3 regions of the Streptomyces sp. NPDC031111 genome follow, and region 3 is predicted to be linked to each of the others. Evidence: riboswitches for the same ligand, from Rfam matches in the RefSeq annotation. Region 3 holds a riboswitch; each other region holds the start of a gene.
What was found. A riboswitch is a leader RNA that binds a small molecule or an ion and turns the genes downstream of it on or off. The one in region 3 is predicted to bind cyclic di-AMP.
Positions count from the first base shown of each region.

Region 1: another riboswitch for cyclic di-AMP. It lies ahead of ACZ470_RS05565 (C40 family peptidase); the one in region 3 lies ahead of ACZ470_RS29040 (M23 family metallopeptidase).
Region 2: another riboswitch for cyclic di-AMP. It lies ahead of ACZ470_RS31835 (transglycosylase family protein); the one in region 3 lies ahead of ACZ470_RS29040 (M23 family metallopeptidase).

Region 1 covers NZ_JBVIGS010000002.1:397,527-404,898, forward strand. The annotation lists gene ACZ470_RS05550 (DUF397 domain-containing protein) at 1-233, shown strand, start outside; gene ACZ470_RS05555 (C40 family peptidase) at 230-1,252, opposite strand; gene ACZ470_RS05560 (hypothetical protein) at 1,617-1,970, shown strand; gene ACZ470_RS05565 (C40 family peptidase) at 2,001-3,185, opposite strand; cyclic di-AMP (ydaO/yuaA leader) riboswitch at 3,193-3,349, opposite strand; gene pcrA (DNA helicase PcrA) at 3,609-6,089, shown strand; gene ACZ470_RS05575 (M23 family metallopeptidase) at 6,139-7,372, opposite strand, start outside.
Region 2 covers NZ_JBVIGS010000019.1:95,955-103,326, reverse strand. The annotation lists gene eno (phosphopyruvate hydratase) at 1-930, opposite strand, end outside; gene ACZ470_RS31835 (transglycosylase family protein) at 1,187-1,885, opposite strand; cyclic di-AMP (ydaO/yuaA leader) riboswitch at 1,890-2,059, opposite strand; gene ACZ470_RS31830 (transglycosylase family protein) at 2,265-3,299, opposite strand; gene ACZ470_RS31825 (cytochrome P450 family protein) at 3,447-4,727, opposite strand; gene ACZ470_RS31820 (nucleoside triphosphate pyrophosphohydrolase) at 4,888-5,880, opposite strand; gene ACZ470_RS31815 (SurA N-terminal domain-containing protein) at 5,941-6,591, opposite strand; gene ACZ470_RS31810 (protein kinase domain-containing protein) at 6,787-7,372, opposite strand, start outside.
Region 3 covers NZ_JBVIGS010000016.1:102,022-109,393, reverse strand. The annotation lists gene ACZ470_RS29055 (DNA gyrase/topoisomerase IV subunit A) at 1-402, opposite strand, end outside; gene ACZ470_RS29050 (M16 family metallopeptidase) at 916-2,289, shown strand; gene ACZ470_RS29045 (M16 family metallopeptidase) at 2,286-3,674, shown strand; cyclic di-AMP (ydaO/yuaA leader) riboswitch at 3,876-4,040, shown strand; gene ACZ470_RS29040 (M23 family metallopeptidase) at 4,053-4,826, shown strand; gene ACZ470_RS29035 (GntR family transcriptional regulator) at 5,008-5,712, shown strand; gene ACZ470_RS29030 (HPr family phosphocarrier protein) at 5,870-6,151, opposite strand; gene ACZ470_RS29025 (bifunctional acetate--CoA ligase family protein/GNAT family N-acetyltransferase) at 6,330-7,372, shown strand, end outside.

The DNA.
Region 1 (7,372 bases), on a different contig from region 3:
GCTTGACGTGGTTCAAGTCCAGCTACAGCGACAGCGAAGGCAGCAACTGCCTCGAAGTAGCCCTGGACTGGCGCAAGTCCAGCCACAGTGACTTCGAGGACGCTGCCTGCGTCGAAGTGGCCGCCTGCCCCCACACCATCCACGTCCGGGACTCGAAGCTCGGCCCTCAGGGCCCCCGGTTCGCCGTCACCGGAGGTGCCTGGGTCGCCTTCGTCACGTACGCGCGTACTTAGGTCACGCGCGTCGCGCCCGCGAAGGGCATCTCGTCGATGGGGGCCACCCGTACCGGGGCCGAGGGGTTCGGGGCGTGGATCATTCGGCCGTCGCCGACGTAGATGCCGACGTGGCTGATGCCGGAGTAGAAGAAGACCAGGTCGCCGGGGAGGAGTTCGGAGCGGGGGATACGGCGGCCGGCGTCGATCTGGGCGTAGGTCGTGCGGGGGAGGGCGACTCCGGCGGAGCGGTACGCGGCCTGGACGAGGCCCGAGCAGTCGAAGGCGTCGGGGCCGGTCGCGCCCCAGACGTAGGGGCTGCCGAGCTTCTGGTGGGCGTAGGAGACGGCGGCCGCCGCGCGAGGGCCGGGGGCCTTGGCGGTGGTGGGGGTCGGGGCGGTCGAGGAGCCGGGGGTGAGTCCCGCGCGCTGCTCCGGTGTCAGCCGGGACAGCAGGCGGCGGGCCTCGGTCAGCTTGGCGTCGACCGTCTTCCGGTGCCGCTTCAGCTCGGCCCTGCGGGACGTCAGCGAGGCCACCTCGACGCGTGCGGCACCGCGCAACCGCTCGATCTCCCGGAGCTGTTCGCGCACGCGCCCCACGGCCGCGTTCTGGCGACTGCCCGCCCGCTCGGCCAGCGCGGCGCCCTCCAGATAGCCGTCGGGGTCCTCGGAGAGGACGAGCTGAAGGGCGGGGTCCAGGCCGGCGCCGCGGTACTGCGCCGCCGCGACCGAACCCAGGGCGGCTCGCGCGGAGTTGAGCCGGTCCTTCCGGCGGGCCGCCTCGTCCTGGAGGTCGCGCAGCCGCCGCTGCGCCGAGTCGGCCTTCTCCTTCGCGCCGTTGTACTTCTCGGTGGCGACCTCCGCCTCCCGGTGGAGCCGGTCCACGTCGGCCTTCACCCGGCCCGGTGTCGGCTGCGGTTCGGCGTGTCCCGTCCCGTCGAGGCCGGTCGCGGTGGCCGCGCCGGCGAGGGCGATGGCGGCGGCCGTGCGGGCCCTGGTGCCGCCCGTCACGCGCTGCCGGGTCCTGCGGTGCGCTGCCACCTGGACTCCTGCTCCTTTCCGACGACCGCCGGGAGCGGACCCCCGTCCGTCGGTCCGGCGGCGGGGGGTGCACAGGGGGAGCCGTCCGCCGCCGGACCTTTCTCGGCGGTGGTGGCCGGCTGCCGCCCCTGGTCCGGGCGGCGGTGGAGAGCCGGTCACCTGGGGGAGGACGCTAGGCCCGGCCGCGCCGCCCCGGTAACGGGTTGTGCGGAACTGGCGCGACCGGACCGACGGGTGACCGTAAGTGACCGCGATCCGGTCCCGGCTTCGTCGCCTTCACTCTGTGTGATGACCGATGTGGGGAAGGGCGGGGAGGTGAGGGCGGCGGACTGCTATGGGGTGGGGATGGTTAGGCTCCGGCCCCATGGACGTACTCATCCACCTCTTCGTCGGTCTGCACATCATCGGTATCGCCTCGCTCCTCGGCGGCTTCCTCACCCAGATCAAGGCGATGGGCCAGGGCACCGCCCGGTTCGTCCCCGCGATGCTGCACGGCGCGCTGACGATGCTGGTCACCGGTGTGGTGCTGGTCGGCCTCAACCAGGCGCAGGACTACTCCGTCGACAACATCAAGATCGGCGTGAAGCTGGCGCTGCTGATCGTGATCCTCGGCCTGGTCTATGTGAAGCGGGACGAGGAGAAGGTGGACAAGGGCATGTTCGGCCTCGTCGGGCTGCTGACCACGGCGAACGTCTTCATCGCCGTGCTCTGGACCTGACCCCTGTCCACCTCCGGCGCCCGGTGACGATCAGGCCGGGCGCACGATGCTGTGGATCGAGGACTCGCCGTCGTAGTAGATCGACTCCTCGCGGACGTACGTACCGGGCTTCGGGGCGTGGATCATCATCCCGTTGCCGATGTAGATGCCCACGTGGGTGATGTCGTCGTAGAAGAAGACCAGGTCACCGGGCTGGGCCTGGGAGACGGGGACCGTCGTGCCCGCGTCGACCTGGTCGTAGGTGGTGCGCGGGATGGTGACGCCGGCGGCCTTCCAGGCGGCCTGGGTGAGGCCGGAGCAGTCGTAGGAGCCGGGGCCGGTGGCGCCCCAGACGTACGGCTTGCCGATCTGCGCGCGGGCGAAGGCGAGGGCCTTCTCGGCCTTGGCGGCGTACGAGGAGTCGGTCGACGTCGACGGGGAGGTGGTCGAGCCGGAGGACTCGGACGAGCCCGAGGTGCCGCTGTCCTGCTGGGCCGCCTCCTGCTGGGCGGCCTCCTCCTCGGCCTGCTGCTCCGCCTGCTGCCGGGCGAGCTCGGCGGCCTTGCGGGCGGCCTCCTCCTGCTTCTTCTTCTCGATCGCCGCCAGCCGCGCCTTCTCCTCGGCGGTCAGCTTCGACATCAGCTCGCGCGCGTCGGCGAGCTTCTTCTGGACGGTGGCCTTGGCCGTCTTCAGGTCGCCCTGTGACTCGGTGAGCGTCTCGAGGCTCTTGGTGGCCTCCTGGCGCTTCTTCATCGTCTGGGACTGCTGTGTGACGTAGTCGTCGACCGCCTGCTTCTGGCGGCCGGTCATCCGGTCCATCACCTGGCGCTGGTCGAAGATGTCCTGCGGCGTGTCCGCGAGCAGGAAGGTCGCCGTGTCGGGGACGCCGGCACCGGTCCGGTACTGGGCGGCGGCGAAGGAACCCAGCTCCTCCCGCGCCTCGTTGAGCCGCTGCGTGCGCTTGGCCACGTCGTCGAGGAGGGTGTCGACGCGCGTGCGCTGCTTCGCGGTCTTCTCCTTGGCCGCGTTGTACTTCTCGGTCGCCGACTCCGCCTGGCGGTACAGGTCGTCGACCTTCTTCTCCACCTCCTCCAGGCTCGGCCTGTCGTCCGAGGGGGCGGCGTTGGCCGTCTGGGACAGCAGCGCCACGGAGGTCAGGGCGGCGGTGGCGAGGGCCGGGGTCCGTATGCCTGCCACGCGCGGGCCGGGGGTGCGCGACTTGCGGTGCGACGCCAAGGGAGGCGACTCCTTCCAGTGCTCCGCCTACCGGGTTAGCTGTCGGGTTCGGGCGGGTGGTGCTTCGGAAGGGTTGCCCTACGGCCGCTCCACGAAGGAGTGGGCCGATTCACCCCAAGGTCTCGGTGGGTCCCCGGCTCCGGCTGCCACGGCGGGCAGTGACGGACTCGGCGGGGGCCGCGCGGCCCGGCGGGGTTCGCCGGTGGGGGTCGTACGGCCCGCCCGCACCGTAGCCAACTGGTGTGGCGCCTGTGAAGGTTGATGGGTGATATGCCCGATACATTTTCGTGACCTTGTGCGTCCGGTCACTCAGGGTGCGGGTGCGGTGCCGGCGGGTGTGCGTTCCGGCCCGACGGCCGGAAACCAGGGATGTTCCCGGGGTGGCCCCGGGTTGTCGGTGCGGCGCCCTAGACTCGGAGAGCGATGAGCAGCCTCTTTGACGACAGCTTCCTGGCGGACCTCCAGGCCCAGCGGGGCCCCTCGGACGAGCCCCCGCCACCGCCCGAGGACGAGCACGTACCGGAGCAGATTCCGGACGACCTGTTCGGCGGGAAGTTCGACGTGCCGCCGGAGAGGGACGCCTACTACCGCGACGGCGCCCCGCGCCCGGTGATCGACTCCGCCGCGCTGCTGGAAGGGCTCAACGACAACCAGCGCGCCGCCGTCGTGCACTCCGGCTCCCCGCTGCTCATCGTGGCCGGCGCCGGCTCCGGCAAGACCCGCGTGCTCACCCACCGCATCGCCCATCTGCTGGCCGAGCGGCACGTCCACCCGGGCCAGATCCTCGCGATCACCTTCACCAACAAGGCCGCGGGCGAGATGAAGGAGCGCGTCGAGCAGCTCGTCGGCCCGCGTGCCAACGCCATGTGGGTCATGACGTTCCACAGCGCGTGCGTGCGCATCCTGCGCCGCGAGAGCAAGAAGCTCGGCTTCACGTCGTCGTTCTCGATCTACGACGCCGCCGACTCCAAGCGGCTGATGGCCCTGGTCTGCCGCGACCTCGACCTCGACCCCAAGCGCTTCCCGCCGAAGTCCTTCAGCGCCAAGATCAGCAATCTGAAGAACGAGCTGATCGACGAGGAGGACTTCGCGGCCCAGGCGGGCGACGGCTTCGAGAAGACCCTCGCCCAGGCCTACGCGCTGTACCAGTCCCGGCTGCGCGAGGCGAACGCCCTCGACTTCGACGACCTGATCATGACGACGGTCAATCTGCTCCGCGCCTTCCCGGACGTGGCCGAGCACTACCGCCGCCGCTTCCGCCACGTCCTGGTCGACGAGTACCAGGACACCAACCACGCCCAGTACGCCCTGGTCCGCGAGCTCGTCGGCACCTCCGAGCACCCGGTCGACGTACCGCCGGAGGCCGAGGTCCCGCCCGCAGAGCTGTGCGTCGTGGGCGACGCCGACCAGTCGATCTACGCCTTCCGCGGCGCGACGATCCGCAACATCCTCCAGTTCGAGGAGGACTACCCGGACGCGACGACGATCCTGCTGGAGCAGAACTACCGCTCCACGCAGACCATCCTGAGCGCCGCCAACGCCGTCATCGAGCGCAACGAGTCGCGCCGGCCGAAGAACCTGTGGACCAACGCCGGCTCGGGCGCCCGGATCACCGGGTACGTCGCCGACACCGAGCACGACGAGGCGCAGTTCGTCGCCGACGAGATAGACCGCCTCACGGACGCGGGGGAGGCCAAGGCGGGCGACGTCGCCGTCTTCTACCGCACCAACGCCCAGTCCCGTGTCTTCGAGGAGATCTTCATCCGCGTCGGCCTGCCCTACAAGGTCGTCGGCGGCGTCCGCTTCTACGAGCGCAAGGAGGTCCGGGACGTCCTGGCCTATCTGCGGGTGCTCGCCAACCCCGAGGACTCGGTGCCGCTGCGCCGCATCCTCAACGTCCCCAAGCGGGGCATCGGCGACCGCGCGGAGGCCATGATCGACGCCCTCGCACAGCGCGAGAAGATCAGCTTCCCGCAGGCGCTGAAGCGCGTCGACGAGGCGTACGGCATGGCCGCGCGGTCATCGAACGCGGTGAAGCGGTTCAACACGCTGATGGAGGACCTCCGTACGGTCGTGGATTCCGGGGCGGGCCCGGCCACGGTGCTGGAGGCGATCCTCGAACGCACCGGCTACCTCGCCGAGTTGCAGGCCTCCACCGATCCGCAGGACGAGACCCGGATCGAGAACCTCCAGGAACTCGCCGCTGTCGCCCTGGAGTTCGAGCAGGAGCGCGGGGAGGGCGAGTCGGTCGCGCTGTCCGACTTCCTGGAGCAGGTCGCCCTGGTCGCCGACTCCGACCAGATCCCCGACGAGGACGAGGACGGCTCCGGCGTCATCACCCTGATGACCCTGCACACCGCCAAGGGACTGGAGTTCCCGGTCGTCTTCCTCACCGGCATGGAGGACGGCGTCTTCCCGCACATGCGCGCCCTCGGCCAGACCAAGGAACTGGAGGAGGAGCGGCGCCTGGCGTACGTCGGCATCACGCGTGCGCGGGAGCGGCTGTACCTGACCCGCTCGACGCTGCGCAGCGCGTGGGGGCAGCCCTCCTACAACCCGCCCTCGCGGTTCCTGGAGGAGATCCCGGCCGCCCACCTGGAGTGGAAGCGGACGGGGGCGAGCGGGCCCGTGTCCTCCGGCCCGGTGTCGGGGGTGGCGGCCTCGCTGTCGTCGTCCCGCTCCCGCTCGTCGGCTTCGGGAGCGTCCGGCTTCGCCACCCGGCGGACATCGGAGAAGCCCGTGGTGTCGCTGGCGGTCGGGGACCGGGTCACGCACGACCAGTTCGGGCTCGGCACCGTGGTCGCCGTGAAGGGCACGGGGGCGAACGCGGAGGCGACTATCGACTTCGGGGAGACCAAGCCCAAGCGGCTGCTGCTGCGGTACGCGCCGGTGGAGAAGCTGTAGCGGCGGGCCGCGACCCGTCGGGGGGACGGTCCTACGGGGCCTCCGGCTCCTACGACGGGTCGAGGCCGTGGCTGCGGAACCAGGCGAGCGGGTCGATCGCCGAGCCGCCGCCCGGGCGGACCTCGAAGTGCAGGTGCGGGCCGGTCGAGTTGCCCGAGTTCCCGGAGAACGCGATCCGGTCGCCGGCCTTCACGGTCGAGCCGGAGGGGATCTGGTAGCTGGAGAGGTGGCAGTACCACGTCTCCGTGCCGTCCTTCGCCGTCACGATCATCATGTTGCCGTAGGCGGAGTTGTACTGCGTGCGCACCGTGCCGTCGGTCGCGGCCATCACCGGCGCACCGTACGAGACGGGGAAGTCGATGCCGGTGTGGACGGACATCCAGTTGATGCCGGACTGGCCGTAGTAGGCGCTGAGTCCGTGCTGTGCGACGGGGAGCGCGAACTTCGGACGCAGCCGCTCCTTGCGGGCCGCCTCCTCCGCCGCCCGCCTGCGCTCGGCCTCCTGCTGTGCCTTGAGGTCGATGCGCTCCTGGGTGCGGCTGGCCCGGTCGGCGAAGTCGTCGGCGCCGGCGGCGAGGCTTTCGAGCTGGGTGTCCAGCTTGATGTTGGCGGCGGACGGTTTCACCGGCTGGGCGTCCGCGGCGGTCGTCGTGGTGTCCTGGCCGCCGTCGTCGGTCAGGCCGCCGACCGAGGCCGCGGCGATACCGGCGACGCCCATCACGCACGCCGAGGGCACGGCCACCGTCAGCAGCGCGGAGCGCTTGGCGGGCGTACGGCGGCGGGACCGGGAACCGGAGCGTGAGGCCGCCCGCGGCGCCGGGACCGGAAGGGACTCCTCCTGCTCGTCGAGCAGGGACACCGCGGGCATCTCACCGGTGTCGGCGGGCCCGTCGGCCTCGGGGTCCGCGGGGGACTCCTGGTCGAAGGACTCGAACGACTCGGTCTGCGGCGCGTAGGCGTCGGCCGCGGGCTCCTGGGCGGCCGCCTCGCCGCCGTCGGAGTTCCACTGCGTGGCGTCGTAGACGCCGCTGTCGAAGGTCTGTGTGCCCCAGTCCCACTGTTGGGTGAGGGCGGCGGGGTTTCCGGCCTGGTCGGGCTGGAGCCACTCACCGGAGTCCCACTGGCCGCTCGCCTCCGGGGAGGTGGCCTGCGGCGGGATCATCGTCATCGGATGCTGACCGGTGGTCCAGGCGGTCGCGTCGTAGCCGCCGGTGTCGTACGCGGACGGCTGCTGGACGGCGTACGCGTCGTACTGCCCGGTGTCGTGGCCGCCCGTGGTCCAG
Region 2 (7,372 bases), on a different contig from region 3:
GTCGCCGACGAGCTGGACCTTGTCACCGAGCTTGGCGGTGATGGTCTTCCAGCCCTCCCAGTCGTCCTCGAACAGCGGGTCCTCGATGGAGACGAGCGGGTACGCGTCGACGAGCTCGGCGTAGTACTCGGTCATCTCGGCGGCGGAGCGCTCCTTGCCCTCGAAGGTGTAGGAGCCGTCCTTGTAGAACTCGGACGCGGCGACGTCGAGGGCGAGGGCGATCTGCTCGCCGGGGGTGTAGCCGGCCTCCTTGATGGCCTCGAGGATGAGGTCGAGGGCCTCACGGTTGGAGCCGAGGTTCGGGGCGAAGCCACCCTCGTCGCCGAGGCCGGTGGCCAGGCCCTTGCTCTTCAGGACCTTCTTCAGCGTGTGGTAGACCTCGGCACCCCAGCGCAGGGCCTCGGAGAAGGACTCCGCGCCGATCGGGGCGATCATGAACTCCTGGATGTCCACGTTGGAGTCGGCGTGCGAGCCGCCGTTCAGGATGTTCATCATCGGCACCGGGAGCAGGTGCGCGTTGGGGCCGCCCAGGTAGCGGAAGAGCGGCAGGTCGCTGGCCTCGGAGGCGGCGTGGGCGACGGCGAGCGAGACGCCGAGGATGGCGTTGGCGCCGAGTGAGCCCTTGTTGTCGGTGGCGTCCAGGTCGAACATCGCCTGGTCGATCAGGCGCTGCTCGGTGGCGTCGTAGCCGACGAGCTCCGGGCCGATCTGCTCGATGACGGCCAGTACGGCCTTCTCGACGCCCTTGCCCAGGTAACGGTTGGCATCGCCGTCACGGAGTTCGATGGCCTCGAAGGCGCCGGTGGAGGCGCCGGACGGGACGGCGGCACGACCCGTGCTGCCGTCGTCGAGGCCGACCTCGACCTCGACCGTGGGGTTGCCTCGGGAGTCCAGGATTTCCCGGGCTACGACGACGTCGATGGACGGCACGAGCATCTCCTTCTTGGATGTGACGCGGGTGAGCAGGACCCCGGGGGGTCTTGCGAGACCGAGCCTAACCGGCTCCGGGCGATCGGCCAGCGGTCGACCGTCCCGTGGACAGAACCGAGAGTAAATTGTTTCCGAACGGAACAAAGACGTTTCCCGGAAACAGGACGGAACCGGTGCCGGTCATGACGTGAAAACCCCGCCCCGGTGCGTACGGGGGAAAACGCACCGGGGCGGGGAGCGGGGAGGCCGCTGCTGCTTACTTCAGGTGCAGCTGCTGGCCCGGGTAGATGAGGTCGGCGTCGTCGACGATGTCGTCGTTCAGCTCGAACAGCTTGGCCCAGCCGCCCTCGACGTCGTGCTCGGCGGCGATGGAGCTGAGGGTGTCGCCCTTGACGACCTTGTACTCGCCGTCGCCCTTCGCGACCTTCTTGCCGGTCGGGGTGGTGACGGTCTTCTTCTCGGCCTTCGGCTCGGCGGCCGGGCGCTCGGCGGAGCGGGACGCCTTCTGCTCGGCCTCACGGGTCTCGGTGGAGCCGGTGCTCTGCGAGGAGCCCGAGTCGTCCGAGGCGGAGCCGGTGTAGGCGGCGTTGGACAGGCCCTTGCCGCAGACCGGCCAGGCGCCCTTGCCCTGGCCCGCGAGGACCTTCTCGGCGATCTCGATCTGCTGGGCCTTGGTGGCCTGGTCGGCGGTGGCGGCGTACTGGGTGCCGCCGTAGCCGGCCCAGGTGGAGGCGGAGAACTGCAGACCGCCGTAGTAGCCGTTGCCGGTGTTGATGGACCAGTTGCCGCCGGACTCGCACTGGGCGACGGCGTCCCACTCGGAGGCGGTGGCGGCGGAGGCGTTGCCGGCCGCCATCAGCGGGGCGGCGACGGCGGCGGAGGCGACACCGGCGACGGCGATCGCGCGGGTGGCCTTGGACGGACGACGGTGCTTGCCCTTGCCGGAAAACAGCATGGATGGATCCCCTCACCGACGCCTGCGAGGTGAGCTGTCGGGTTCGGGCCGGTTGAGTTGCCCGGCCACGTCCCTCCCGGGACGCGGCTTCACCCCAAGCCGGATCCGGCGTCAACTGCCCGGACACGGCGCTTACCTTGGGTCCCCCGCTCCTGCCTACGGCGCATGACGCGACGACTGTTCCCGTGCTGCCACTGGCAGGATTCGGCGTGGCGGCAGCCGGGGCCCGCGGTGGCGAGCGGTCACGACCGTAGACACGCGATCCGCGGAATTTCAAAGACGATCAGGGCTTCTGAGACCTATCTCTCACAGCCTTTAAACCGGACATTCACCGCGAACCATGACGCCAACTACCGCCGCGTCCATGCCCTTTCGGGTGTCACCTTTCGCCCGGTTCGACCCCGACCTCGAGCTCCTGGCCGGGCAGGATGAGGTCCGGGTCGGCGCCGACGACCTGCTCGTTCTCGGCGTAGAGCGACCGCCATCCGCCGTCGAGCTCAAGGGAGTCGGCGATGGACGACAGACTGTCGCCGGTGCGCACGGTGTACGAACCGTCGGCGGCGTCGCGGGATGCGTCGGTTCCGCGCGAGGCATGCCGGCCGGACGAACCGGGCGTGCGGTCCGCACCCGCGCCCTCCTCGGCACTGGCGCCGCGGTGGCGGCCATTGCCGCTGTTCTGCCCCTCGGTGACCGCCGAAGAACCTTCACTCTGCCCGGACTTGTCCGACTCGTCACTCTTCGGGGTGGCCGAGGCGGAGGGGGAGGCGCTGGATCCGTCGTCCGAGCCGGTGTCCGAATCGCCGCCCGACTCGGTGGATTTGTCCGACTCAGCCGATTCATCGGCCGAATCCTCACCATCGGACGACGGGTCGGCGGTGGCCGACGGAGAGGAGGAAGCGGACGATTCACCGGAGTGGGACGATCCGGACGAGTCCGAGGAATCGGATGAATCCGAGGAGTCGGAGGAGTCGTCCGAGGAGCCGGACGGGTCCGACGTCGGGTCCTCCGACACGCCCGTGTCGATGTCCGCCGACGCCGAGTCCTGGTTCAGGCCCGCGAGCAGTCCGCAGGCCCGCCACGCGCCGACCCCCCGGTCGGCGAGGACCCTCTCGGCCACGGCTATCTGCTGGCCCCGGCTGGCCTGGTCGGCGCTGGGCGCGTAGTCCAGGCCGCCGTAGTTCTCCCAGTCGTCCTGGGTCAACTGAAGGCCGCCGTAGTAGCCGTTGCCGGTGTTCTGGCTCCAGGAGCCGCCGCTCTCGCACTCGGCGACGCGGTCCCAGGTCGAGCCGTCGGCCGCGCTGGCGCTGCCCGCCCCGAGGAGCGGGATCGCGATGGCGGAGCCGGTCACTCCGGCCGCGACGAGGAGAGCCGGAGCCTGGCGGGGGCGACGGTGCCGACCGTTCCCGGAGAGCATGCGGAGACCTTTCGCGAGACAGCAATGACCGGCGCGGCGAAGGGATACCGATACACCGCACTTGATGGGTGAACGTATCGGCAGACGATCACTTGTCACAAGTTCATGCCGCGCAGATCACGTGAAGATCACAGAGTTGAGGGCGTGTCATGTTTGCGCGGGTCCTGCCGTGGGGACAGGAGTGAATTCCACGGGGAGGGTGCGCAGTCCGCGCATGATGAGGCCGCCCCGCCAGCGGAGTTCGGCCGGTTCCACCGCGAGCCGCAGGTCCGGCAGACGGGTCAGCAGGGTGGCGAGCGCGGTCTGGCCCTCCAGGCGGGCCAGCGGGGCGCCCAGGCAGTAGTGGATGCCGTGGCCGTATCCGAGGTGCTGGTTGTCGCGCCGGCCGAGGTCGAGCAGGTCCGGGTCGGCGAACCGTTCCGGATCCCGGTCCGCGGCGGCCAGGACGACGAGGACCGGGTCACCGGCCGCGACGTGCTGCCCGCCGATGGTGACCGGCTCGGTGGCGAACCGCCACGTGGCCAGCTCCACCGGACCGTCGTAGCGCAGGAGTTCCTCGACGCCGGTCTCCAGCAGACCGCGTTTCCCGGCGGCGAGGGACCGTTGCAGACGTTCACGCTGACCGGGGTGGGTCAGCAGGGCGTAGGTGCCGTTGCCGATCAGGTTGACGGTGGTCTCGAAACCGGCGAACAGCAGGATGAACGCCATCGCGGCGGCCTCGTTCTCGGTGAGGTGCTCACCGTGGTCGGAGGCGCGGATGAGGCCGGAGATGAGGTCCTCGCCGGGGGCGGGGTCGGCGGGGAGCGCCTCGCGCTTGCGGTGGATCAGCTCGGCGAGATACCCGCGCATCTTCTTCACGGACCGGGCGACGCCACCGCGCGGCCCTCCGCCGTGACGGATCATCATGCCCGCCCAGTCCCGGAAGTCGTCCTGGTCCTCGCGCGGGACGCCGAGCAGGTCGCAGATGGCGTAGATGGGGAGGGGGAAGGCGAACTCGTGGATGAGGTCGGCGGAGCCGTTGTCCGCGAACCGGTCGATGAGCCCGTCGGTGAGCTCCCGCACCCGGGGCGCGAACTCGGCGACGCGGCGCGGGGTGAACGCCTTGCTGACGAGCCGGCGCAGCCGGGTGTGGTCCGGCGGGTCGATGTTGAGCAGGTGCGTCATCAGCTCGGCCTGCCGCTCCCCGGGGATCCCGGTCTTCCCCTTGGCGTGCGCCGGCTCGTCGTGGTGCGCGGGGTTCTTGGACAGCCGGCTGTCGGCGAGGGCCTGCTTGGCATCGACGTACCGCGTGACCAGCCACGCCTCGACCCCACTGGGCAACCGCGTCCTGCGCACGGGCGCGTGCTCACGGAGCCAGGCGTAGGCGGGATAGGGATCGGCGGCGAACTCCCAGGTGAAGAGTTCGGGAGCGGCGGGCTGGTCATGCATGCGGCGACCCTAACGGGCGGGACACCTCAGGGGGCGCGGGGCAGCACCCTCAGGGGCGCGGGGAACTGCGCGAAGGGGGGTCCGGGGGCGGAGCCCCCGGGGACGGGACGGGAAGGGGCGGCGGGGGCGAAAAACCCTCCCGGGCGCCGCACCCCCGCTCTCAGCCCTCGCGCCCCTCCGCGAAGCGAATCGCGTCGCGATACACCCGCGCCGCCGCCCGCAACGCCGCCTCCGGATCAACCCCCGCCGCCTCCGCCCGCACCGCCAGGGCGAGCAGTTCGTAGCCGATGCCCTCACCCATCGGGAGGGGGACGGAGAGGTCGGCGGTGCGGACGCGGGACGCCAGCTTCGCGGTGAGGGCGAGGGCGGGCTGCCCGAGGGGGATGCCGTCGGTCACGGACTCGCGCCGCTTCTCGACCGCCTTGGTCCGCAGCCAGTGCTCCTTGACGTCCTCCGGCGTGGCCGCCGTCTCCTCGCCGAAGACATGCGGATGCCGGTGGATCAGCTTGGCCACGATCCCGCCGGCCACGTCGTCCACGGAGAACGGCTCCTGCGGGTGCTCCTCGGCGATCCGCGCGTGGAAGACGACCTGGAGCAGGACGTCCCCCAGCTCCTCGCGCAGCTCGTCCCGGTCCCCCTCCTCGATGGCCTCGACGAGTTCGTACGCCTCCTCGATGCCGTACTTCGCCAGGCCCTTGTGGGTCTGCTGGGAGGACCACGGGCACTCGGCGCGGATACGGTCCATGACCTGCACGAGGTCGAGCAACCGGGCGCCCGGCAGGTCGTAGGAGGCGGGCAGCAGCTCCAGCTCGGGCATCCGGACCCTCCCGGACCCGGCGAGGCGGGCCAGGCCGTCGGTGAGCGCGGGCTCGCCCTCGCCGGTGGCGACGACCACCACCGTCCGCCCTCCGGCACAGGCGTCGACGACCTCCTCGGCGGTCGGTGCCGCCTCCTCGACCGATATGCCCGCCTCCCGCAGATACGGCAGCTGCGGATGGGCGCCGTCCGCGCACAGCACCCGGTCGGCCGCGTGCAGGGCCTGCCAGGCCGGCCAGGACAGCAGCCCCGGCGCGACCCGGTGGCTGGTGGTGAGCAGGACGACGCGGCCGGGGGCGTCGGCTTCGGTGGTCGGAGCGGGACTGATTGCGTTCACGCTCCGAAACTAGCCCACCCCGCCGACACCTCCGGAGTTATCCACAGGCGGTCCGGCCGGTCAGAGCGCCTGCGGCGCCTCCGCCGCCGTGGTGACGTCCCGCACCCACGGCGTCCTGGCGTCGACGCGGCTGCTCTTCTCGACGTCCCAGCTGCCGTAGCGCGGGTTGAGGTCCACGTCGAGGTCCTTGCTCGCCTCGGACAGCGCCTGCCAGAACTCGGGCCGGCTGGTGTCGGTGCCGAGCTGCTGGGCGAGCTTCTGGGCCTGGATCTGGAGGCGGAGGTTCTCGTCGAGGCGCTGCGGCGGGATGCCGTACTGCTGGAGCCAGGCCGCCTCCAGCCCCTCGGCGCCCCCGGCCTGCTGCTCCAGACCGGACCGCATCCGCTGGACCTCCCGGGGGCTGACGCTCACGCCCGCGTCCCGCGCGGCGCGCTCCAGCACCCGGTCCAGGACCATGCCGTGCAGGGTGTCCCGGGTGAGGCTGCCGGTCCGGGCGATGGCCTGCTGGTACTGGGCGTCGTCCGGTACGGCCGCCCGCTGGGCGGCGCGGACCTCGTCGACCCGGTTCTCCAGCTGCGACACGGTGATCCGCTCGCCGCCGACGACGGCTGCCGCACCGGGGTGCGCGTCGTTGCCGCAGGCGGTGAGCAGGGGCGCCGCTGCGGCGATCGCGGCGGTGAGGAGGAGCGCGGTGCGACGGCGGCGGTGCAAGGAGACCTCCTGAGGAGAGCTTGTGCGGCGGTGCACAAAGTCTTGCGGTGATCGATGGTAGGCATCGGCCAAGCTCTGGCCAACCCATTCGACCAACGATTCACGTCGACTTCCGGCACCGGCACCCGGACCGCGTACGGCCGTACGGCCTCTCCGCGCGGGCCGCGCGGCCCGCACCGCCCGCGCCGCACCCGCCTATCCGCGCACCTGTCCCAGCCACTGGAGGGTCCGCCGGATGTCGGCGGCCAGCGGGTGCCCGGGGCCCTGCACGCGTTCCACGTCGTGCAGCAGCCGCACCAGCGTGTCGTGGGCGGCGGCCCGGTCGCCGAGGGCGAGCAGCAGATGGCCGATGCGGCGCCGCACGTCATGGGCGAGCTGCGGGTCGCCGGCCGCGACGTACTGGTTCTCGTAGTACGGCAGCAGCGCCCGGTACTCGGCGAGCGCCGCCGCGGGTTCGCCGAGCTGCTCCAGGCACTGCGCGGCCTCGTAGCGGTGGCGCAGGGACTGCGGGTCGGCCTGGCCGGCCTCGGCGGCGCGTTCGTCGGCGAGGCGGCGCAGTTCGGGCAGGGCGCGCCGGTACTGGCCGTCGTCCAGGAGCGTGGCCGCGTACTGCTTGCGCAGGGTGCGGACGACCGGGGAGTGCTCGCCGTGCTGCTCGGCGGCGACGGGCAGGATCGAGCCGAGGATGTCGACGGCCTGGGTGATGCGGCCCTCGCCGAGCAGCCGCTTCACCTCGTCCACGGCGGCGGCGACATCGGCCTTCTCCGCCACCGGCGCGGAC
Region 3 (7,372 bases):
GTACCGCATGGCGGCGGGCGGGTCGTCGTTGCCCAGCGAGCCGAAGTTGCCGTGGCCGTCGACCAGGGGGACGCGCATCGAGAACGGCTGGGCCATGCGGACCAGGGCGTCGTAGATCGACGCGTCGCCGTGGGGGTGCAGCTTGCCCATGACCTCGCCGACGACGCGGGCGCACTTCACGTAGCCGCGTTCGGGGCGCAGGCCCATCTCGTTCATCTGGTAGACGATGCGGCGGTGCACCGGCTTGAGGCCGTCGCGCGCGTCCGGCAGGGCGCGGGAGTAGATGACCGAGTACGCGTACTCGAGGAAGGAGCCCTGCATCTCGTCGACGACGTCGATGTCGAGGATCTTCTCCTCGTACGGGTCGTCGGGCGGCGGGGTCTTCGTGCTGCGGCGGGCCATCGCTGCCGGCTCCTTGCTGAGCGTGGGACGGGATCTGACGCGGACCATTGTGGACCGTCGCACTGACAGGCGGGACCAGGACCCGGTTGTGGGTGCCGTGGGGGTGGTGGGGTGCGGCGGTGCGAGCAGGGTACGTGTGGGCGTGTGGCGGGTGCCGCGCGGGGTTTCCCGGTCGCCGGGGTGAACCGGGCCGGGGCGGGTGTCGCTGCCCGGCGCGGTACGGGTGCTCCGCGTTGGTGTCGGCCGGGGGTGGGTCGCGCTGCCCGGCGCTCGCGGGGTGCCGCCCGCGCCCACCCGTGCCGCCCCAGCGGCACGACTGCCCGCGGAGCACGGCGGCACGACTGCCCGCGGAGCACGGCGGCACCACTGCCCGCGGGTACGCCGCGCGTGCTCGCTCTCGGCGTAGTCCGGCCCGGGTGGGAACTTCGTCGGGGGTTCGCGCGCTTGCATACAGTGGCAGGACCGGCAGTAACGGCGGTGTCGACGACCGCCTCCGCGATCGAAGGGACGTACATGCCCATGGGTCACACGGCCACAGCCCAGGCAGGCTCCGGCGGCCTGACAGCGACCGAGCACCGCCTGGCCAACGGCCTGCGCGTGGTGCTCTCCGAGGACCACCTGACCCCGGTCGCCGCGGTGTGCCTCTGGTACGACGTGGGTTCGCGTCACGAAGTCAAGGGACGTACGGGTCTGGCTCACCTTTTCGAGCACCTGATGTTCCAGGGCTCCGCCCAGGTGAAGGGCAACGGCCACTTCGAACTGGTCCAGGGCGCCGGCGGCTCCCTCAACGGCACCACCAGCTTCGAGCGCACCAACTACTTCGAGACCATGCCCGCCCACCAGCTGGAGCTCGCCCTCTGGCTGGAGGCCGACCGCATGGGCTCCCTGCTGACCGCTCTGGACGACGAGTCCATGGAGAACCAGCGGGACGTCGTCAAGAACGAGCGCCGCCAGCGCTACGACAACGTCCCCTACGGCACGGCCTTCGAGAAGCTGACCGCCCTCGCCTACCCGGAGGGCCACCCGTACCACCACACGCCCATCGGCTCGATGGCGGACCTGGACGCGGCCACCCTGGAGGACGCCCGCCAGTTCTTCCGCACGTACTACGCGCCGAACAACGCCGTGCTCTCCGTCGTCGGCGACATCGACCCGGAGCAGACACTCGCCTGGATCGAGAAGTACTTCGGCTCCATCCCGGGCCACGACGGCAAGCCCGCGCCGCGCGACGGCGCGCTGCCCGAGGTCATCGGCGAGCAGCTGCGGGAGATCGTGGAGGAGGAGGTCCCCGCGCGTGCGCTGATGGCCGCCTACCGGCTGCCGGAGGACGGCACGCGCGCGTGCGACGCCGTCGACCTGGCGCTCACCGTCCTCGGCGGCGGCGAGTCCTCGCGCCTCTACAACCGGCTCGTCCGCCGCGACCGCACGGCCGTGGCCGCCGGCTTCGGGCTGCTGCGGCTGGCCGGGGCCCCCTCCCTGGGCTGGCTGGACGTGAAGACCTCCGGCGACGTCGAGGTGCCGGTCATCGAGGCCGCCATCGACGAGGAGCTCGCCCGGTTCGCCGCGGAGGGCCCCACGGCGGAGGAGATGGAACGCGCGCAGGCCCAGTTGGAGCGCGAGTGGCTGGACCGGCTCGGCACGGTCGCGGGCCGCGCCGACGAACTGTGCCGGTACGCCGTCCTGTTCGGCGACCCGCAGCTCGCCCTGACCGCCGTACAGCGGGTCCTGGAGGTCACCGCGGAGGAGGTGCAGGAGGTCGCCAAGGCCCGCCTGCGCCCCGACAACCGCGCGGTGCTCGTCTACGAGCCCGTCGCCCCCGAGGCCGAGGACACCGAGGAAGCCGCCGCGGTCGCCGGCACCGACGAGAACGAGGAGGCGGCGAAGTGACGCAGCTCGCCACGATGGACTTCCACCCGCAGCCGCAGGCCGGCGAGGCCAAGCCCTGGGCCTTCCCGGCCCCCGAGCGCGGCAGGCTCGACAACGGCCTGACCGTGCTGCGCTGCCACCGCCCCGGCCAGCAGGTCGTCGCCGTCGAGGTGCTCCTCGACGCACCCCTGGACGCCGAGCCGGCCGGGCTCGACGGCGTCGCGACGATCATGGCCCGTGCCTTCTCCGAGGGCACCGACAAGCACTCCGCCGAGGAGTTCGCCGCCGAGCTGGAGCGCTGCGGCGCCACCCTCGACGCGCACGCCGACCACCCCGGCGTCCGCCTCAGCCTGGAGGTCCCGGCCTCACGGCTCGCGAAGGGCCTCGGACTGGTCGCCGACGCCCTGAGGGCGCCCGCGTTCGCCGACAGTGAGGTCGAGCGGCTCGTCCGCAACCGCCTCGACGAGATCCCGCACGAGCTGGCCAACCCCTCCCGTCGTGCCGCCAAGGAGCTCTCCAAGGAACTGTTCCCGGCGAGTTCGCGCATGTCGCGCCCCCGCCAGGGCACCGAGGACACGGTCGCCGGCATCGACTCGGCCGCCGTACGCGCCTTCTACGAGAAGCACGTCCGCCCGGCGACGGCGACCGTGGTGGTCGTCGGCGACCTCACGGACATCGACCTGGACGCGCTGCTCGGCGACACGCTCGGCTCCTGGACCGGCTCCCCGGCCGAGCCCCGGCCCATTCCGCCGGTGGTCGCCGACGACACCGGCCGCGTCGTGATCGTCGACCGCCCCGGCGCCGTCCAGACGCAGCTGCTGCTGGGCCGCATCGGCCCCGACCGGCACGACCGGGTGTGGGCCGCGCAGGTGCTCGGCACGTACTGCCTCGGCGGCACCCTCACCTCCCGCCTGGACCGCGTGCTGCGCGAGGAGAAGGGCTACACCTACGGCGTACGGGCGTTCGGCCAGGTCCTCAGGTCCGCCCCGGACGGCACGGGCGCCGCGATGCTCGCCATCAGCGGCTCGGTCGACACCCCGAACACCGGTCCCGCTCTGGAGGACCTGTGGACGGTGCTGCGCACGCTCGCCGCGGAGGGGCTCACCGACGACGAGCGCGACGTCGCCGTGCAGAACCTCGTGGGGGTCGCGCCGCTCAAGTACGAGACCGCCGCGGCCGTCGCGAGCACCCTGGCCGACCAGGTCGAGCAGCACCTGCCCGACCACTACCAGGCCGACCTGTACCGGCAGTTGGCCGCGACCGGCACCGTGGAGGCGACCGCGGCCGTCGTGAACGCCTTCCCGGGGGACCGTCTGGTGACGGTACTCGTCGGTGACGCGGCGCAGATCAAGGCGCCCGTCGAGGCCCTCGGCATCGGTGAAGTCACCGTCGTGGCGGCCGAGTAGCGATCCGCCGGGACACACGCGCGTACGGGCCCTGGTGACACGAAAGTCACCAGGGCCCGCTTATGCCCGAATCGGGGCGGAAGTTGCCTGTCTGCCCTGTGGGATGCGCTACAAAACCCGGGATCCGTTTGGGGATTGGAAGACGGCCTGCTTAGCGTCGTCCGGGCTGTTCGTCGGGCAGTGCGCCGCATCCGCGGCACCGGACAGTCATCGCCGAGTCCCCGTACGGCGCGAGCCAGGGGAGCCGGGGACCCACCGCAGTCCCTGGGGTGAATCGGGCGCCCGCGCGTGTCGCGAGGGGGCCCGTAGGAGACCTTCCTGCTCCGAACCCGTCAGCTAACCCGGTAGGCGAGAGGGAAGGAAAGGACCAGCCTGTACATGGCGTTCACCCGCGCCACCGGGAAGCACCGTCGTCCCAGCCGGACGCAGCGCGGCACCGCCCGTGCGGCGGGCGTCGCGGCCCTCGCCTCCACCGGCGTCGTCGGCTCCCTCGCGGCCCCCGCGCTCGCCGCCGAACCCGCTGCCGCACGGACCGGCCTCACCCCCGTCGTCACCCTGGGCGACGCGGTCGCCGACCGGATCGACGCCCAGGCGGCCGCCCAGCACGAGGCCGCCCGCGAGGCCGCCGAGGCCGCCGCGCGGAAGGCCGCCGAGGAGGCCGCGCGCGAGAAGGCGGCCAAGGCCGCCGAGAAGGCCCGCGCGGAGAAGGAGCGCGCCGCGCGCGAGGCCGAGCGCGAGCGGCTCAACACCTTCGTCTCCCCGATCCCCGGCTCGTACGTCTCGACCGGCTACAAGACCGGCGGCGCCGTGTGGTCCTCCGGCAGCCACACCGGTGTCGACTTCCACGCCGCGAGCGGCACCCCGGTCCAGTCGGTCGGCATCGGCACCGTCGTCGAGGCCGGCTGGGGCGGCTCGTACGGCAACCAGGTCGTCATCAGGATGAACGACGGCACGTACACCCAGTACGGCCACCTGTCGTCCATCTCCGTCACGGTGGGCCAGCAGGTCACCGCCGGGCAGCGGATCGGCCTCTCCGGCGCGACCGGCAACGTCACGGGGGCGCACCTGCACTTCGAGGCCCGTACGAGCGCCGAGTACGGCTCCGACCTCGACCCCGTCGCCTACCTTCGCGGGCACGGCGTGAACCTCTGACGCCCTGCCTTCGGCGCGGCCCCGGCTCCCGAGCCGGGGCCTTCGGCGTTTTCAGGGGCCGCTTGTCCAAAAAAAGTGCATGGATTCCGGCCCGCCGTCGGAAATTCCCCCTCATTGCAATAGAGTCACGGAACACACGTCCATCGACGACGTTTCACGGGGATTAAGCCGGAGGTCGGTCATGCGTATTCCCGCGCACTCGGTGTGCACGGCGATCCGGGACGACATCGTCGCGGGTGTCTACGAGCGCGGCGGCCGGCTCACCGAGGAAGTCCTCGCCCGCCGTTACGGCGTCTCCCGCGTCCCCGTCCGGGAGGCGCTGCGCACGCTGGAGGCCGAGGGGTTCGTGGTGACCCGGCGGCACGCGGGCGCCTGCGTCGCGGAACCCACCGAGCAGGAGGCCGCCGACCTGCTGGAGATGCGCATGCTCCTGGAGCCGCTGGGTGCCTCCCGTGCGGCGCAGCGCCGCACCGAGGCCCATCTGAAGGTGCTGCGCGGCCTGGTCCGGCTCGGGCAGGAGCGCGCCCGCCAGGGCAACAGCGACGACCTGCGCTCCCTGAGCGGCTGGTTCCACGAGACGCTCGCCCAGGCCTCCGGCAGCCCGGCGCTGACGTCGACGCTGACCCAGCTGCGGCACAAGATCGCCTGGATGTACTCCAGTGAGGGGCCCGCCGACCCCGTCGAGTACTGGGCGGAGCACGGCGCGATCGTGGACGCGGTGGCGCGCGGCGACGGCGACCGCGCGCGGGCGGTCACGGCGCTGCACACCGAGCGCGCGAGCGCAGGGCACCGGCTGCGTTTCGCCGCCGGCGCCGACCGCGGCGCCCGCACGGACCGTGTGAGGAACTCGCAACATCCCGTAAACATTCCGAGCCTCCGGCATTAACACGGGCGCCGTATACAAAGAGGGTGCCCTTTTCCCAGGGTATTTTTCTGCTGCCCGAAAAGGGAAAAGGAAAGGCCCGCCCGATGGCTCGGGCGGACCTTTCTTCGGTGCGGTGGATTCCGTGACGGGACGGATGATCCCCGCGCCGTTGGAATTGTCAGACGGTCTCGGGGAGCTCCTCGAGACCCTCGGCGACCAGCTTCGCCAGTCGGTCCAGGGCGGCGTCCGCGCCCTCGGCGTCGGACGCGAGGACGATCTCCTCGCCGCCCTGGGCGCCCAGGCCCAGAACAGCCAGCATCGACGCCGCGTTGACGGGGTTGCCCCCGGCCTTGGCGATCGTCACCGGGACGCCTGCGGCCGTGGCGGCTCGGACGAAGATGGAGGCGGGGCGGGCGTGGAGACCCTCGGCCCAGCCGACGTTGACGCGGCGCTCAGCCATGTGTTGCTGCCCTTCGCTGTTCAGGGTTGTCTAGACCAGTTTCCCACATCGTGAAGCGTGCCCGGGGCGGCACCCGCTCCCGCTCCCGGCGACAGCCGGACCGCGGCCTCGGTCCGGCTGTTCGTCCACCACAGACTGCCTCGCGCCGTTGTCGTACGCGAGCCGTACGCTGGGGCGCATGCAGACCTCGTCGGACCGGCACGAGTACCCCGCCCACTGGGAGGCCGACGTGGTGCTGCGCGACGGCGGCACCGCGCGCATCCGCCCCATCACCGTTGATGACGCCGAGCGCCTGGTCAGCTTCTACGAGCAGGTGTCGGACGAGTCGAAGTACTACCGCTTCTTCGCGCCCTACCCTCGCCTGTCCGCCAAGGACGTCCACCGCTTCACGCACCACGACTTCGTGGACCGGGTGGGACTCGCGGCCACCGTGGGCGGCGAGTTCATCGCCACCGTACGCTACGACCGGATCGGGCCCGACGGGACGCCCGCGTCCGTACCGGCCGACGAGGCCGAGGTCGCCTTCCTGGTGCAGGACGCCCACCAGGGCCGGGGCGTCGCCTCCGCCCTGCTGGAGCACATCGGCGCCGTCGCGCGGGAGCGCGGCATCCGCCGGTTCGCGGCCGAGGTGCTGCCCGCCAACAACAAGATGATCAAGGTGTTCACCGACGCCGGGTACACCCAGAAGCGCAGCTTCGAGGACGGCGTCGTCCGGCTGGAGTTCGACCTCGAACCCACCGACCGCTCCATGGCCGTGCAGTACGCGCGCGAACAGCGCGCCGAGGCGCGCTCGGTGCAGCGGCTGCTCGCCCCCGGCTCGGTGGCCGTCGTCGGCGCCGGCCGCACACCCGGCGGCGTGGGCCGCGGCGTCCTGGACAACCTGCGGGACACCGGGTTCACCGGCCGGCTGTACGCCGTGAACCGGGCCCTGGGGGAGGGGGAGAAGGAGCTCGGCGGGGTGGCCGCTTTCCGCTCGGTGCGGGACATCGACGGGCACGTCGACCTCGCGGTCGTCGCGGTGCCCGCGGACCGCGTCCCCGAGATCGTCACCGAGTGCGGCGAGCACGGGGTGCAGGGCCTCGTCGTCGTCTCCGCCGGCTACGCCGAGTCCGGCCCCGACGGCCGCGAACGCCAGCGCGCCCTCGTACGGCAGGCACGCGCGTACGGCATGCGGATCATCGGCCCGAACGCCTTCGGCGTCATCAACACCTCTCCGGAGGT